Regions from separate parts of the Paenibacillus filicis genome, predicted to be linked through region 2. Evidence: riboswitches for the same ligand, from Rfam matches in the RefSeq annotation. Region 2 holds a riboswitch; each other region holds the start of a gene.

The links. A riboswitch is a leader RNA that binds a small molecule or an ion and turns the genes downstream of it on or off. The one in region 2 is predicted to bind cyclic di-AMP.
Region 1: another riboswitch for cyclic di-AMP. It lies ahead of WMW72_RS34660 (ubiquitin-like domain-containing protein); the one in region 2 lies ahead of WMW72_RS31465 (TrkH family potassium uptake protein).
Region 3: another riboswitch for cyclic di-AMP. It lies ahead of WMW72_RS16585 (hypothetical protein); the one in region 2 lies ahead of WMW72_RS31465 (TrkH family potassium uptake protein).

Annotation. Positions count from the first base shown of each region.
Region 1 is NZ_JBBPCC010000041.1:15,246-20,687, forward strand. Features, by position in the region: gene yabG (sporulation peptidase YabG) at 1-142, opposite strand, end outside; gene rsmA (16S rRNA (adenine(1518)-N(6)/adenine(1519)-N(6))-dimethyltransferase RsmA) at 204-1,142, opposite strand; gene rnmV (ribonuclease M5) at 1,139-1,699, opposite strand; gene WMW72_RS34660 (ubiquitin-like domain-containing protein) at 1,809-2,948, opposite strand; cyclic di-AMP (ydaO/yuaA leader) riboswitch at 3,224-3,404, opposite strand; gene WMW72_RS34665 (TatD family hydrolase) at 3,643-4,410, opposite strand; gene WMW72_RS34670 (HD domain-containing protein) at 4,470-5,442, opposite strand, start outside.
Region 2 is NZ_JBBPCC010000030.1:24,644-30,085, reverse strand. Features, by position in the region: gene WMW72_RS31470 (CPBP family intramembrane glutamic endopeptidase) at 1-1,293, opposite strand, end outside; cyclic di-AMP (ydaO/yuaA leader) riboswitch at 1,568-1,718, shown strand; gene WMW72_RS31465 (TrkH family potassium uptake protein) at 1,788-3,149, shown strand; gene WMW72_RS31460 (potassium channel family protein) at 3,165-3,827, shown strand; gene WMW72_RS31455 (LysR family transcriptional regulator) at 3,835-4,728, opposite strand; gene WMW72_RS31450 (succinate dehydrogenase cytochrome b558 subunit) at 5,004-5,442, shown strand, end outside.
Region 3 is NZ_JBBPCC010000010.1:122,632-128,073, forward strand. Features, by position in the region: gene WMW72_RS16565 (DoxX family protein) at 82-480, shown strand; gene WMW72_RS16570 (ring-cleaving dioxygenase) at 537-1,481, shown strand; gene WMW72_RS16575 (alpha/beta hydrolase) at 1,484-2,092, shown strand; gene WMW72_RS16580 (flavin reductase family protein) at 2,089-2,703, shown strand; cyclic di-AMP (ydaO/yuaA leader) riboswitch at 2,798-2,935, shown strand; gene WMW72_RS16585 (hypothetical protein) at 3,139-3,384, shown strand; gene WMW72_RS16590 (VOC family protein) at 3,474-4,334, opposite strand; gene WMW72_RS16595 (hypothetical protein) at 4,480-4,713, opposite strand; gene WMW72_RS16600 (Lrp/AsnC family transcriptional regulator) at 4,871-5,341, opposite strand.

The sequences.
Region 1 (5,442 bases), on a different contig from region 2:
CATTCAAGTCAGGCAGCGGAGCGTCAGCGAGCAGCCGAAGCTCCACACCGCGGAGCACGGCGTAGTGCCTGCCCATCTCATGAATTTTGAAAACAATGTCGCCGCCGTACGACTTTCGAGTGACCAGGTCTCCCTGTTTCATGGCTTCATCGCCTCCTCGTCTATCGTATGGCGGCTCTGGGCAAATGGTGCAGACGATTCGCCTACGCCGGATCGTCCTTCCCGGACGCCTTGCCCAAGTAAGCGGACAGCGCCGCCGTCAGCGTCGCATACTCAGCCATCGACAACGTCTCGCCGCGGCGGGACGGCTCGATGCCCGCTCCCTGCAGCAGCTGCTCCAGCTCTGGCTTGGTTTCCTTGGTGAAGAACTTGGCCGCCAGATTGTTATAGATCGTTTTGCGGCGCTGGGTGAAGCTGGCCTGTACGACCTCGAAGAAGAACGCCTCATCCTCAACTTGAACGGCAGGCGCCTCTCTTAGCTTAAGCCTGATGACGGCCGAATCTACATTAGGCTGCGGAATAAACACGGTCTGTGGAACGATCGCAACCAGCTCGGGCTCGCAATAATACTGTACGGCAATACTGAGCGAGCCGTACTCCTTGCCCCCCGGTTTGGCAGCCATCCGTTCGGCCACTTCCTTCTGAATCATGACGACGATATTCTCCAGAGGAAGACGCTCCTCCAGGAGCTTCATCAGGATAGGGGTCGTCACGTAGTAAGGAAGGTTCGCCACGACGCTCACCTTGTCCACACCCTGGAACCGTTCTGCGAAGAGCGCCTGCAAATCCACCTTCAGCACATCGGCATGCACGACCTCCGCATGGGGGTAAGGAGCCAGCGTCTCCTCCAGCATCGGCAGCAGACGCTGATCGATCTCAACAGCGACAACCTTGGCTGCGAGCTTGGCCAGCTGCTGGGTTAACGCCCCGATGCCCGGACCGATTTCCAGCGCGCCCTTGGAGGCATCCAGCCCGGCGGCGGATACGATACGGTTCAGCACATTCTGGTCGATCAGGAAGTTTTGTCCGAGGCTTTTCTTGAGGGTAAATCCGTATTTCTGCATCAAATCCTTCGTCCGTTTGGGCGAAGCGATATCACCGGCAGTTTGTCCGCCTGGCGCCTGTAAGTGTTCCTGGCTCATGATTGCGCCTCCTCATCTGTTGCCCGCTCCAGCTCCTGCAGGGCGGCTTCGAATTCATCGCGGGTGATCTGAAACGCCCGGCAGCGGTTATAGAATTGCTTGCCGTTGCAATAGCCGATTCCCAGCCTGTTGCCGATAGCCAGCCGTCTTGCGGCTGCCTGCGGATGAACGATGAGCCCGGCCTCCAGCAGATCGTCCCAGCTGATCTGTGACTCTCCGGCCGGCTGATCCGTACGTACATTCGCCAGCGCCTCACGAATAGCAGTCACGGAGGCATTCTCGACACCGATATCTCCCTTGCTGGTCGCCGCCTGCTGGGTGAGAAACGCATGCTTGGCACCCGGAACTTCCCGTGCGATGATCTTACGGATCCGTTCCCCCGCATGATCCGGATCTGTGAAGACGATAACCCCCCTGCGCTCCTGGGCGAGGCGGATCCGCCGGATGATGTCCGCATTAATCGCCGAGCCTCCGGTTTCGATCGTCTCCGCTTCCACAGCACGCTTGATGGCGACTGTGTCGTCCTTGCCTTCCACTACGATAATCTCCTTGATCAAGTCGGTTCTTCCTCTCATCGTTCATAAACATGGAAAAAGAAGAGGGTGCTAGAACGCCTCTTCTTAATCCGTTAATCTATATGCATCAGTCTTCCCGTATTGCGTGCTCCTAGTCAGCAGACGGCTTCTTGGGCCCGATGACGTATACCGTATACCCGCGTTTAGTACCGAAGCGGTCGGCATAGCTGTCACTCTGGAAGTAGACGTCGATCTTATTCCCTTTCACAGCGCTGCCGGTATCCTCAGCCCGGCGGAAGCCGAGACCGTCGATATATACCCACCAGCCGATCGGGATTACTTTAGGGTCAACTGCAATGGTACGACCTTCCGTTACCTTCGCCCCTGATGACGTTACGCCGTATTGCGGATGGCTCTCATCCTTGCCCGTCGAATCCGGTCCTGCCGAATACGCGGTCAGCGTAACATTCTTAATCACTTGCTTATAGCCGAAATTGACCCCATTCTTGGTTACTTCCTCCACATTCGGCGAGGAAGCTGACAATGCGACAACGGGACTCTTGGTTCCTACTGCGACAATGCGCTGCTTGCTTTCCGTTTGTACGGCTTCTCCTACGACCTGCTCCGAGACGAGCACGCCGTCTTCAAACACTTTTTCGGTTTTCTTGATCTTCAAACCTTCTTGACCCTCTTGCACAACTTGTTCCTTGCCCTTGAGCAGCTGGGGCTCATTCTTCTTCACCGTGTCGAAAGCGATCGCTTCCTGCAGCTCGCCTTGTTCCTTCTTAACACGAACGACTTTGACGGGACTATCTGTCGCAAGCTCGCTATCCGGCGCAGGGATAACCTTATCCAGCTCGCCAAGCGTCACGTTCAGCTCCTGCAGCGCAGCGCCTACCGTCTTGCTGACCGTATATACGGTCTTGGTCTCCCCATCCATCGTCAACTGAAGCGGCGTTGTATGGGTAATCGTAATGCGGTCTCCAGATTTAATCGAGGAGTCCAGCCCGTGCGAAAGCCGGTCCTTATCTGACACCGCAATGCCTTGCTCATCCAGGATTCGTTGCAGGACCCCTTCACGGGTTTGGAACTTGCGTTCCTGTCCGTCCACAACGAGCGATACGCGCTTGACAGCCGTACCGTGTAACATCATCAAAAACATGAAAGTCATAGCGAATGAAAGGAGTGTGATAATCGTTATCATACGCAAGTTTCCATGCTTCCATCGCAACGCGAAGGTCATGCTGGATGATCGTCTTACATGGGTTTGCTCAGGTGATACAGCTCCCACTTGTTCGGTCCTCCTTAAAGCCTCGCCATTTTGAGTGTTATGCATGATTAGAGTCTGACGCGACTATGGTAAATGTTTGGAATGCTACTTCCAACTTTTCTTCCGCTGTCATCAGAGCCGCCACTTGCCTGCTACGTCCCCCCTTCGGGCGCATCTTATAAAGTGCTTGGACATTTATCCCATCTACAGGGAAACACAAAAAAGTCAGCGGAGAAGAGGAACCTTCCCGTGACTTTTTTCATTTGGCCCAAATGAAATATAAGCACACGACAATCGTTACCTCTCTCTAGACGCTTACGAGGTTAGCTGACGGATTCGGACTTGAGAGTCGCCCTACCCCGTGTACTTGATCAGCACACAAGGATTCACCCCTAAAAAAACATCCCGTGACCGTCAACCGGTCAGCCGTGATGTGGTTCCCCCGTTTCCCTTTCGGAAACTCAGCGATGTTGGAAATATTGTGATCGATATGAAGTTATTATTGAGTGTACGATGCGAAGGCTTCGGTTGTAAAGTATACAAACAGAGAAAAAAAGAGCGAATTTGGTTCGAATCTGGCATATAAAACGCTTTTTTCAAAACAAAAACCATCTATTTCTCATCCGGACGTAGTCTTAGCATCAATTTCCTTTCGTTTTCTTGATTCGTTATTCGGAACTTCATTTTTGGGTGCGCTTTCCATGGGGAAATGGCCCTATGAAATCCTAAAAAGCTCCATCGCATTCCGACTCGTGATCTCAGCCAATTCTTCTAAGGAAATTCCTTTTATTTCCGCTGCTGTCTCTGCGACCAGACGCACATAAGCAGACTCGTTGCGCTTTCCCCGGTAAGGATGCGGAGCCAGATAGGGGGCATCGGTTTCGATCAGCAGACGGTCCAGCGGCACCTTTTCCAGCACCTCTTTGGGCTGGCGCGCATTTTTGAACGTCACGGGCCCCCCGAATGAAATATAAAAATTCATATCCAGACACAGCTTGGCCGTTTCCCAGCTACCGGAGTAGCAATGCATGACACCTCCGACCTCGGAAGCTCGTTCCTCCCGCAGGGTCTGCACGACATCGTGATGCGCATCGCGGTTATGAATCGCAATCGGGAGACCTACCTTGCGGGCTAGGCGAATCTGATCGCGGAATACGCGATCCTGGACATCCTTCGGTGAGGTATCCCAATAATAATCCAGCCCGATCTCTCCGATGGCAACAACCTTGTCATGGCTGCACAGCGATTCGATCCAGGCCAGATCCTCTTCGGTCATATCCTTCGCATCCGTCGGATGCCATCCAACCGTCGAGTAGATAAAGTCATACTGCTCCGCAAGCGCCAGTGAAGTAGGGATGGTTTCGCGGTTAAAGCCTACATTCACAATTCGACCAATTCCGTTGTCCCTCGCACGGGCAATCACTTCGTGTCGGTCTTCATCGAATTGGGGCGCATTGAGGTGGGCGTGCGTGTCGATCAGCATAGCATAATTCTCCTTTGGCTTGTCCGTTTTCTCTTAATATATAGAAGGAACTGAAACAGCTACAAGGCAAACAGTCGCCGCAAGCCCGGATCCAGCTCCGGAAGATGTTTCACCAGCAGATCCCTTGGGTAATACAGGTGGTATTTTCCCATCTGGATGCCGCTTATGGAGCGGACAATCTCGGATTTGCGCGATATTTCCGTCAGCTGTTCGTTGGAATCGAGCAGCAGGATGGGAAGCTTCTCATCATGCTCGCCCGGCCGGTATATATCATAGGACTGATCGGACGGGAAATCCACCTCGAGGTAGTAGACGGGGTCTATACCCAGTGCTGCCAGCTGCTCTCGCAGCTGCTCCAGCATACTTGCATCGAGCATCTCCAGCGTTACATACTTGAACAATCGCCTTTGCAGAAACCGGCTGCATAAATCCGACAAAATCGGATCGTCTTCCAGGGTCCACTGCATCAGCGTCGTCTGCATGAAGGCTTCATCCAGCAAGTAATATTCGCTGCAGGTCAGCTTGCGCTGGAACAAAGCCGGCAGCGGCGCCAGCAGTGAGCGGAAGGCAAAGCCGTCGTCATACAGATGTCTCGCTCTTTGAAAAATTTTATTCAGCACGACTTCGGCGCTTCGGGTAACCGGATGGAAATATACCTGCCAATACATCTGATAACGTGACATCAGGTAATCTTCCACCGCATGCATCCCGCTATCCTTGACGACGATATGTCCCTGATACGGACGCATCACCCGCAGAATCCGCTCCAGGTCGAAGGTTCCGTAGTTCACCCCGGTGAAATACGCATCTCTCAGCAAATAATCCATCCGGTCCGCATCCAATTGGCTCGAGACCAAGCTGACGACGATTTCCCTGCGATAGGTCTTGGCGATCACACCCGCTACTTCTTGCGGGAAGGTCGGCGACACGCGGCGCAGCACCTCATTGACCTCCGTATCACCCAGCACGATGCGGCAGGACCACTCCTCATGATGGGTACCAAACGTCTTCTCGATCGAGTGGGAGAACGGA
Region 2 (5,442 bases):
CGGGCTGCGGGTCAGCCGCAGCATCAGGGACACGCCCAGCAGGCGGAAGACCGCTTCCTCGGAGATGGCTGCCGACCACGCGAGCAGCGGGAAAATTTCCGGATGCGTCATATTGTAGACGGAGTCGCTGGGGTCGTTCACGGACCAGACATCGAACAGCGCGGAGGCACCGAGGAACAGCACCTGCTGGATGCCTAGAATGAACAGGCCCAGGATGTAGCCGTCCTTCATGGACCGCTTGGCCTGCTCTCCAAAGTCCACGTCCCGCCACACGGCCCAAGGGCGGACGCCGCGGTCCTGCGTGAGCTTACCTCCGGCAAGCAGGGCGAAATACGTGGATAACGCCATTAGCACAACGTAGGTATTGATGATCCACAGATAGAGGATGGCACCCGCCTCGGATGGCCCGCTGCCATGGCTCGTGCGAAACGCCGGCAGCATATTGTAGTTGTTGAGCAGATACAGCGCTAGAAAGACAAGTGTAAGCAGTGTGCCGCGCACGAAGCTGATCTGCCGCCGGTAGCGCACCACGATCACCAGGGAGGCCAGCGTCATCGCCAGCGAGGCGATCATGCTGATCCTTGTCATAAGCCCGGAGCGGCCGTCCTGGACCTCCTGCCAGCGCACGAAGCTGTCGGGCGGCGGGAATGCCGGTCGGAATGCCGTCACCTGTCCGCCTACCGTCAGCAGCCTCAGCTCCAGCTTGGCTTCGCCGATCTGCTCCGTCCTGCTGACATACACCTGCTCGGCCGCTCCCTCCGGGCTGACTCCGCTGTGCAGCGTGTAGCCTGCGGGATCAAAGCCCATATCCCGGATCGCTTGCTCCGCCGCTGAGCCGGGGGTGCTCTCCAGTGTGGGCAGCGCATCCGTCTTGGCTGTAGGGGCCTTGTAGGCGCTAAAGCTTAGGACGCTGCGGGTCGTAAAGTTGACGCCGACGTAGTAGGTCGAGGTTCCGTCGCGAATTTCCACTTCATAGTAATCGATAGGGAATCGGGCAGCGAACTTCTTCTCATATTCATCCTCCAGCTTGGCCTGCTGAATATAGCCGCTGCGGGACGTATACGATTGGAACAGCGTGTCCGCCGTCTGCTTCCCGGAGAGGCCGAAGCGCCGGTCGATGAAGGCGACAGCCGTCTGGGCCGCTTCCTGCTTGCTGATCGCCGGGGTTGAACGCTTCTCCTGCTCTGGGGAGGAGGGCTTGTCGAACAGCGGAACCGCGTACGAGAGGCCGAAATACAGCAGCAAGCCGATAACGGCGAGCAGCAAGGGGGGGCGTTGCTTGAATGTGGGCATAGCGCACTCCTTATCGGTTGGAATCTATTGGGCAAGAGGGCTCGGTGCTGAGAGCATGCTTTTGGACTGGCACTTGTATTGTATTCGCAAGGACGTCCATCCATGCTTTTGGATAATATCATGATAACATGCGTAAGAGTCGGAAAAAACAAGCCAGCGCAAGGGTTGCCCCCATGTGATCGCTTACAATTGCCCCGGGGATCGCTTTATCCACCCAAAACCGTCAAAAACAGCTTTGTGCTTCCACTCAAACCCGTCTATAATTCATATGAATTGAATAAAAAAGCCGAATTTCGTATTGAAAACGGGGGAACCATGAAACATAGGGGTGAATTCCGTGCCCGGCCGTCCGGCCGCATGCATGGATAGGGTGCCTGTATACCCGAATCCGTCAGCTAACCTCGTAGGCTTGAATGCAGGAACCTTGTACGCAAAGCACTGGGTTTCCCGTGCTTTTTTTGTTGTTCATATACGGCGATGAGGTGCCCCATGAGATGATATCAACCGCACAGAAGCATAAGAAATTCGAGCTGACGCCGCCGCAGATTCTGGTGCTTGGCTTCGCCGCGATTATTCTGCTCGGCACGATTCTGTTGACGCTGCCCTTTTCATCCGCGGATGGCCTCCCGACGCCTGTCCTCGATGCGTTGTTCACCGCGACCTCGGCAGCTTGCGTGACAGGACTTGTCGTCGTAGACACCGGACTTCATTGGTCTTTATTCGGCAAAATCGTCATCATCATCATGATTCAGGTCGGAGGACTTGGCTTCATGACGATGTCTACCTTGTTCGCTTTTGTACTGAAAAAACGGATTTCCTTGAAGGAAAGGCTGATTCTGCAGGAGGCTATGAACCAGGGCAGCATGGAAGGCATTGTCCGGCTGATCCGCAAGGTGCTGGTTTACTCGCTCACCATCGAGCTCGCGGGAGCCATTCTGTTCGCCATCCGGTGGTCCTTCGATCTCGGGGTGGCGAGAGGGATCGGCTACGGGTTCTTTCATGCCATTTCATTTTTCAACAACGCTGGCTTTGATTTATTCGGTGCGGTGAGCGGGCCCTTCACCGGTCTTACCTCCTATGCGGATGATGCGCTGGTCAATGTCGTATCGATGGCGCTCATCGTGCTCGGAGGCCTCGGCTTCGTCGTCCTGTCGGATCTGCTGGAATTCAAGCAGAAGCGGCGGCTGTCCCTGCATTCCAAGGTCGTGCTGTCGGCCAGCGGATTGCTGATTGTGCTAGGAGCTATCGTCATCTTCGCCTTCGAATATTCGAATACGAGAACGCTGGGCCCGCTCGGCTGGGACGGCAAGGTACTGGCTTCGTTCTTCCAGTCCGTGTCGCCGAGAACGGCAGGCGCCAATAGTGTGGACATGGCGGGACTGCGGCAGGCGAGTCAGCTGTTCATCATCATCCTGATGTTTATCGGGGCTTCTCCAGGCTCGACAGGCGGAGGAGTGAAGACGACGACCTTCACGGTGCTGGTCGGGGCCATGATCGCGATGATCCGGGGCAAGGAGGATATCGTGCTGTTCCGCAGCAGACTGGGCAAGGACCGTATCCTGAAGGCGATCACGCTGACGATGCTGGCCTTGTTCCTGGTCATGATCGTCACGATGCTGCTGTCCACGACTGAGGATCACAGCTTTCTAATGATTTTGTTCGAGGTAACGTCCGCATTCGGCACGGTCGGCCTCAGCATGGGACTGACGCCCGATCTGTCGACCTTCGGCAAAGTCATGATCGCCTTGACGATGTTTGCCGGCCGTCTTGGACCGCTGACGCTGGCTTATGCGCTGGGACCCAAAGCGGAGAAAGAGCTGTACAGATACCCGGAAGGGAAAATCACCATCGGATAGGGGAAGAGACACAGGATGAAGCGCAGTCAATATGCCGTTATTGGACTAGGCAGGTTCGGATCGAGTCTGGCCAAGGAACTGATCAAGCTTGGCTATGAGGTTATGGGGATCGACAAGCACGAGGAGCCCGTGGAGGCGATGAGTGAGGAGCTTACACATGTCGTGGTTGCGGATTCTACCGACGAAGACGTCATACGTTCGCTCGGCCTGCGCAACTTCGACTGTGTGATCGTCGCGATCGGCGACGATATCCAGTCCAGTATCCTGACCACGATTCTGCTCAAGGATATCGGGGTCAAGATGGTTGTGGCGAAGGCGTTGTCCGAGCTGCACGGCAAGGTGCTGAACAAGATCGGCGTCGACCGCATTATTTTCCCGGAGCGGGACATGGGGGTGCGGGTTGCGCATCAGCTCGTCTCGCCGAATCTGCTCGATTATATCGAGCTGTCGTGCGAGTACACGATCGCGGAGCTGACGGTTCCAAGGTGTCTGGACGGAAGGACCTTGCGGGATCTCGACACGCGGGCCAAGTACGGCTGCAGCATCGTAGCTATTAATAAGAAAGAAGGCGTTATTATCGCCCCGACGGCCACCGACTCCGTGGAGGAGAAGGATGTGATGGTCATCATCGGGACGAATGACCAGATCGACCATTTCGAGAAGGCTGTGATCCGCTAAGCGGCGGCTACCGCTGACTCGAATGCTTAACCGCCAGATCGATGAACAGCCGGATCGGCGGCTCCAGAGCGGCTTCCTCCGTATATAGGAGCGAGGTCGTTCTTTTTGTTTGCTCCAGCTCCGGGATGAAGCGGACGATCAGGCCGTTTGTTTCCACAAGGACATGCCGCAGATAAGATTCGGGCAGCAGCGTGGCGGTCTGACAGGTCGCTGCCAGCCGGATGATGGCCTCGAAGGAATCGATCTCCATCTTCACATCGGGGTGGACGCTGCAGCGGTGAAACATCTCATCCATCAGCACGCGGTACCACGTTCCCCGGGAAAACAGAATCATCGGCAGCTCATGCAGGTCGGCTGCGCTCAGGTCCGTGCGGTCCGCATAGGGGTGGCTGGCGGGGAGTACGAGGCAAAGCGGATCGTCGAACAGCGGCAGACAGACGAGTCCGGGGTCGTCGATGCCCGAAGCCACGAGGCCGATATCGACCTTCTTCTCCTTGACAAGAGGGACGATCTCGTGGGTTTTGCCTGTCAGCGCCTTGATATCCGTCAGCGGATGCTCACGTGTATAGATCGTGATCAGGTCAGGCAGTGTCGACTGCAGCGTGGTCAGACTGGCGCCGATGACCAGGCTGGCAGGCTTCGTGCTCGTCTTGAAGATCCGGAGCGACTGCTGCAGCTTACGCTCCAGCCGCTGCTGATCCAGCGCGTACTCGTAGCTGATCTCGCCTGCCCGCGTCAGCTCAAGCCGCTTGCCCTTGCGGCGGAACAGCTCGACCCCAAGATCCTCCTCCAGCTTCATGATCTTGCGCGAGAGAGCGGGCTGAGAGATGTTAAGTATCTGGGATGCCTTGTTCAGACTTTGCTGCTGTACGACCGTAATCAGAATATCGAATAGCTCCATCGGGTGTGATCCGCCTCCTTGACAACTTTAGCATATGCATAAATGTTATAAGAGATTATAAGAAATCGGCACTTCCATTATAAGCGAAACAGGAGTAGTATGGTAGTGTCACGGATTGTTCACAAAAAGTACCGCGAATGGTATAAAAGGCTGTCGATTCATGGAAAATAGACGTAGCGTTTTGTGTTGACGCTCTCAGACGTCGGGAGTACAATGATTATTGGTTTTTATCAAGGCCGTGGCTAGCCTAATTATTAGGAGGGGAACGAAAGGTAATGTTCAAAAACTCGTACTTTTCACGAAAGCTTCATTCCTTGCTCGGTGTTATTCCGGTCGGTTTTTTCCTGATCGAGCACCTGCTGACGAACTATTCGGCAGCGAAGGGCGGACCTGGAAGCTTTCTTGAGCACGTCGAATGGCTGCATAGCTTGCCGCTCGTCTTGGCGCTCGAAATTTTCGGAATCTGGATCCCGCTTGCGTATCACGCGATTTACGGTTTATATGTCGCTTATACGGCTCGCAACAATGTGAGCAATTACGGGTATTTCCGCAATCAGATGTTTTTCCTGCAGCGCGTAACCGGTGTCGTTACGTTTATTTTTGTGGCTTGGCACTTTTTTCAAACTCGGTTCCAAATTGCCATCGGCAGCGTAGAACAGATGGAGATCGGCTCGCATATGCACCAGATCGCTTCCAATCCGTTCTACTTCGTTT
Region 3 (5,442 bases), on a different contig from region 2:
TGATACGCAGTTCTAGCTCTTTTTTTGACTCATATCTTAAAATAAAGATTATTAAATTAAAAATAATGGAGGATGATTCACATGATGGCATGGGGATTATTAATTGTACGTGTGGTCGTAGGATTGTTGTTCGTAGGTCACGGGGCACAAAAGCTGTTCGGCTGGTTCGGCGGCTACGGTCCGAAAGGCACCGGGGGCTGGATGGACTCAATCGGCATCAAGCCGGGGGTGGCAATGGCTGTCATGGCGGGTCTGATGGAGCTTATCGGAGGGGCGCTGTTCGCCGCGGGGTTGTTTACACCGGTTGCTGCGGTGCTGATCACGCTGACGATGCTTGGCGCGATTGTCAAGGTACATGGCAAGAACGGCTTGTGGGTCACCGCTAACGGCTACGAATATCCGCTGGTGCTGATCGCGGTCGTCGTCGGTATCGCCTTGACTGGCGCGGGTGCTATCTCGCTAGACGCCCTGCTGCAATAATCGGGGAACCTGAGTAAACAATAGGTAACAGTTAAGAAAACCAAGGAGGAATTACTATGTCTCAGCAAACAACCGGCATTCATCATATTACCGCCTTCGCCCGCGATCCTCAGGCCAATGTGGATTTCTATGCAGGAGTTCTTGGCCTGCGGCTCGTGAAGCAGACAATCAACTTCGATGCTCCTGAAGTGTATCATCTGTATTTCGGCAACGAGAGCGGCAGTCCCGGCACCATTATTACTTTTTTCCCTTCCCCCGGTTCGCCCAAGGGGCGGATCGGAGGCGGGCAGGTCGGGATTACCTCTTACGCCGTACCTGTCGGCTCGCTGAGCTTCTGGGAGCAACGGCTGGCAGGCTTCGGCATTCAGACACAGCAGGTGGAACGCTTCGGAGAAACCTATCTGCAGTTCACTGACAATGAAGGCTTGAATCTGGAGCTGGTCGAGCGTTCGGAGGGAGAGCCGAGCTCGTGGTCCTTCGACGGTCTGACGCCGGATCAGGCGATCAAGGGGTTTGGCGGAGCGGTCTTGTATAGTGTGAAGCCTGCGGCTACCATGGATGCACTGCAGCATGTCCTGGGTTTGGAGAGAGAGGGAGAAGACAGCGGGTACGCACGCTTCCAGGCTTCCGGAGATATCGGCAATGTGATCGATGTTCCGCTGGCAGCGGCGGAATGGGGAACCGGAGGCGCGGGCACCGTGCATCATATCGCATGGCGTGCTCAAGACTTCGAAGATCATGCCCGCTGGCAGGCTCTCGTGGCGGAGAAAGGCTATCGTCCGACCTCCATCATCGACCGCCAGTATTTCAATGCGATCTATTTCCGCGAGGGCGGCGGCATCTTGTTCGAGATCGCTACCGACCCTCCTGGATTTGCCAACGACGAGCCTGCGGAATCATTGGGCGAGACCTTGATGCTGCCCGAGTGGTATGAGCCGCATCGCGCACAGATCCAAGCAGGCTTGCGGCCCATCCAGGTCCGCGTCGTGGAGGGGAAATGATCATGAAGCATCTATTCGAGAAAGGCGCCAATCCTGACGCCCCGACGCTGGTTTTATTCCACGGAACGGGCGGCACAGAACGCGATCTGCTCCCGCTGGCCGGCCTTCTGTCGCCTGAGTCTTCCGTGCTGAGTCTTCGAGGAAATGTGCTGGAGAACGGCATGCCGCGGTTTTTCCGGCGGCTCGCCGAAGGCGTATTCGATGAAGAGGATCTGATCTTCCGGACGAAGGAAGTGTACGATTTCCTGGAGGAGGCTGCGGCTCAATATGGATTCGACCGCAGCCGGGTCATTGCCGTGGGCTATTCCAACGGAGCGAATTTGATCGGCAGCCTGCTGTTCCATTATCCACAGGCCGTAAGCGGAGCGATTTTGCACCATCCGATGGTACCCAGACGGGGCATTGAGCTTCCAGCTCTGAGTGGTACGCCGGTATTTATCGGCGCAGGAAGCCATGACCCGATTTGCTCACCTTTGGAGACTGAGGAGCTGCAAGGATTGCTGGAGCAAGCGGGGGCGGATGTTACGGTTCACTGGGAGCGATCCGGCCATCAGTTGACGGCGACGGAGGCTCGGGCGGCCGCAGCTTGGCTCCGGGAGCGGCTGCTATGATCGTGATCGATCCTTCGACGCAAAGCGAGCGAGATAATTATAAGCTGCTGACGGGCAGTATTATCCCGCGGCCCATCGCGCTTGTGACGACGCTCTCCCCGGATGGCGTGGTGAATGCGGCTCCGTTCAGTTACTTTTCCATCGTATCGAGCCAGCCGCCACTGGTCTCGGTATCCGTCCAGCGGAAGCAGGGTGCGATGAAGGATACGGCGAGAAATGCCATACATACGGGGGCCTTTGTCATCCATATCCCTGACGAGTCGATCGTCCTTCCGATGAATGAAACGGCTGCGAATCTCCCGTCGGACGAGAGCGAAGTAATCCAGGCCGGCTTCTCGCTGGTGCCCAGCGAGGCGGTACCGGTGCCGAGGCTGATGGAAGCGAAGGTAAGGCTGGAATGCGTGCTGGAGCAGAGTCTGGAGCTGGGCGGGACGGGCGGCGAGCCCGCCTGCGATCTGCTGATCGGCCGGGTCGTCCGCTTTCATCTGGCGGAGGAGATCTATGAGCAAGGCCACATCCTGGCAGAGAAGCTACGCCCGGTGAGCCGTCTGGCGGGCAGCTATTATGCCCGGCTCGGGGAGCAGTTCGCCGTCGAGCGTCCGCTGGGTTGACACGGCAGCAGCGCAGGCTGGAATTCCGCCAGTGCTGCGGGCAGCGGGACAAACCCAAGGCTTTGCTTATTGACTAATGCGGAGGATTTCCGTACTATAAAACTAGCTTAATTTCCGGTGCCAGTCACTGGAAAGCGGGGGAACCACTTGCATTTGGGGCGAATCATGATTCATGTAGGGAACCATCTTTCCCGAGCCCGACAGCTAACCTCGTCAGCGGAAGATGGGTCAGTCGGCATGCAAGCCAACATGTTGCAGCAATGACCCGTGATTGGTGGGGTCTTTTTTTTATGGGGAAGACCCTGGGGGCTGGTCCTTGATTGTCTCGAGCGGAGGCAGCGGATAGCCGGGGTCTTTTTTTCATGCCAAGCCGGTCAAGTCCGCATAAGCTTCAGAGCCAGAGACGGGGTATCTCATGGGGAAGGAGAACGGTATATGAACAGGGTGAGGGAAATTCGGGAACGCGTAGAAGCCCAGCAATTGAGGGAGCAGGATATGATTTATTTGCTAAATGAGGTGCAGCGGCTGAGAGAAGCGCTGCAATCGATCGTCGGAGAGGGATTTTTCTCCAGCGATCAGCAGCATTGGATGGCCTACAAACGTATAGCGGGCCGGGCGCTGGAGCCGGAGAGGGGCTGCTCGGTCACGTCCAAAGCGCCGGACGTGGAACGCTTTCGCTAACAGCGGCGATCATGTCACATACGGACCGGATTTCATAGCCAAGGATAGAGATCAAGACCGCTCCTGCCGGGAGCGGTCTTTTGCTGCACTTAAACAGTTACCAGGCGGAGTGTAATGCCTGATGGGTCGGTCACCGACCGGAACCCGTTCTGCTCCGCTACCGCGATCCCGGCGCTGCCCAGCCGGTCCAGGGTCTGACGAAGGGAGGCTTCGTCCGGGAAGACGACCGTTGCATAGTCCAGGCCTGTTGCCTGAGCCGGCGGAATCGGAGCGTGCTCTCCAGCCCAAATATTCAGGCCGATATGATGGTGGTACCCGCCAGCAGAGATGAACAACGCACCCCGGCTGCTGGCATCGGCTACGATATCGAAGCCGAGCACATTGCAATAGAAGCGTCTGGAGCTGTCCAGGCTTTGAACGTGAAAATGGATATGGCCGATTACGGTACCAGGCGGCAGGCCGTTCCACTCCTTGCCTTCCGCTAGCGCCACGAGGCCATCCCGGTCGATCGGATCGCTGGCCATGATATAGTGGCCTTGAGTGTCCCGGCGCCAGGTGTCGCGAGGGCGGTCACTGTAAATTTCTATGCCGTTATGGTCGGGATCGGTAATATATAGAGCTTCGCTGACCAGATGGTCCGAATGGCCGATATGAATTCCCGTCCCGATCAGATGACGAAGGGTAAGCCCTAGAGCCTCGCGGGTAGGCAGCAGAATCGCGAAGTGATACAAGCCTGCGGCGGACCTGCGCGCGGTTACCTGCGCATCGGCGACTTCCCGCAGGACGACCAGCGGTGTGAGTCCATCCGCGGTCAGCTGGGCTTCGCCTTGCGTTTCGTGCAGCAGACGCAAGCCGACTATTTCCGTATAGAAAGCCAGAGAACGCGTCAAGTCGGAAACCTTCAGCTTCACCGGTCCAAGCTTCAAATCATCAGGGAGCACAGAGGACATCGTATAAACACTCCTTATTCAGATAGGATTTCTAGTTAAATGTATAGCAGGAGAAGGAATTCTGTCAAATAAAACCAAGCGGGTTGGACAACGCCAAAGAGGACCGCTCCTTGTGGGAGCGGTCCTGTTGAGATTTGGTGTAAGTTTAGCCGGACGAGCCCGGGCTGGACTGCACGATATAGGCAACTAAAGCCACATAACCGAGCACGATCACGACAATATAAATCCACGATAAACGGGACCAATTTCCTTTGGTTTTGCTATCATAAGAAGGATTGCCTTCTTTGTTTTTCTTGGAGACCCCGACCATAATGGTCGAAACGGCGCCGATCAACAGGATCGTAGCGAATACCAAGTAATATATATAGAGCTGCTGCACAGGCTCCTCACCTCTCTGCCGTCCTTGTTCCCCCTAGACTATAGCAGCAATCGGAGCTGTCGTAACCATCCATTCCGATAAAAATCAGACCATCCAATTGGATGGGCGAGGCGTCAGGAGATGTAGGGGTAATCACGGCAAATCGTCCGGCTCCAAGCTAGAGCGGTAGACCTACGCGGCTTTTGTAGCGAGTGATCAGCACCTGACAATCCACGCTTGTAATCCCTGGCAGTGTATATAGCTTCTCCCTTAGAAAGGCTTCCATCTCCTGATTGGTAGCGAATAGACCGTGCATATAAAGCTTGCTCGGACCGGTCGTATGGTACAGGTTGGTTACGGCCGGTTGAGCCGACAACTTACTGGCTACCTCCTGCATCTGCAGCGGCTCCACCTCGATATTGAAGATAGCCGTCACACCTATGCCTACTTTAGCCGGATTCAGCACCGCCGTAAACTGCTCAATCACGCCGCTATCCATAAGCGTATGAATGCGAGCTTGAACGGCAACACGCGACAGTCCGATTTCTTTCCCAAGATCTGTGTAAGATATTCTACCGTTAGTAGTAAGTTCATGAATGATTTTTCGATCAATGTCATCAATGTCGACTGATGGTGTTTCATTTTGCATGATAGCCAGCCCCATTCCACAATTTGAAAAATATATGACAAGGCGAATGAGAAATGATTGTTTGAATATCCGTATGTACTAAATATATCGTGAAAATCATT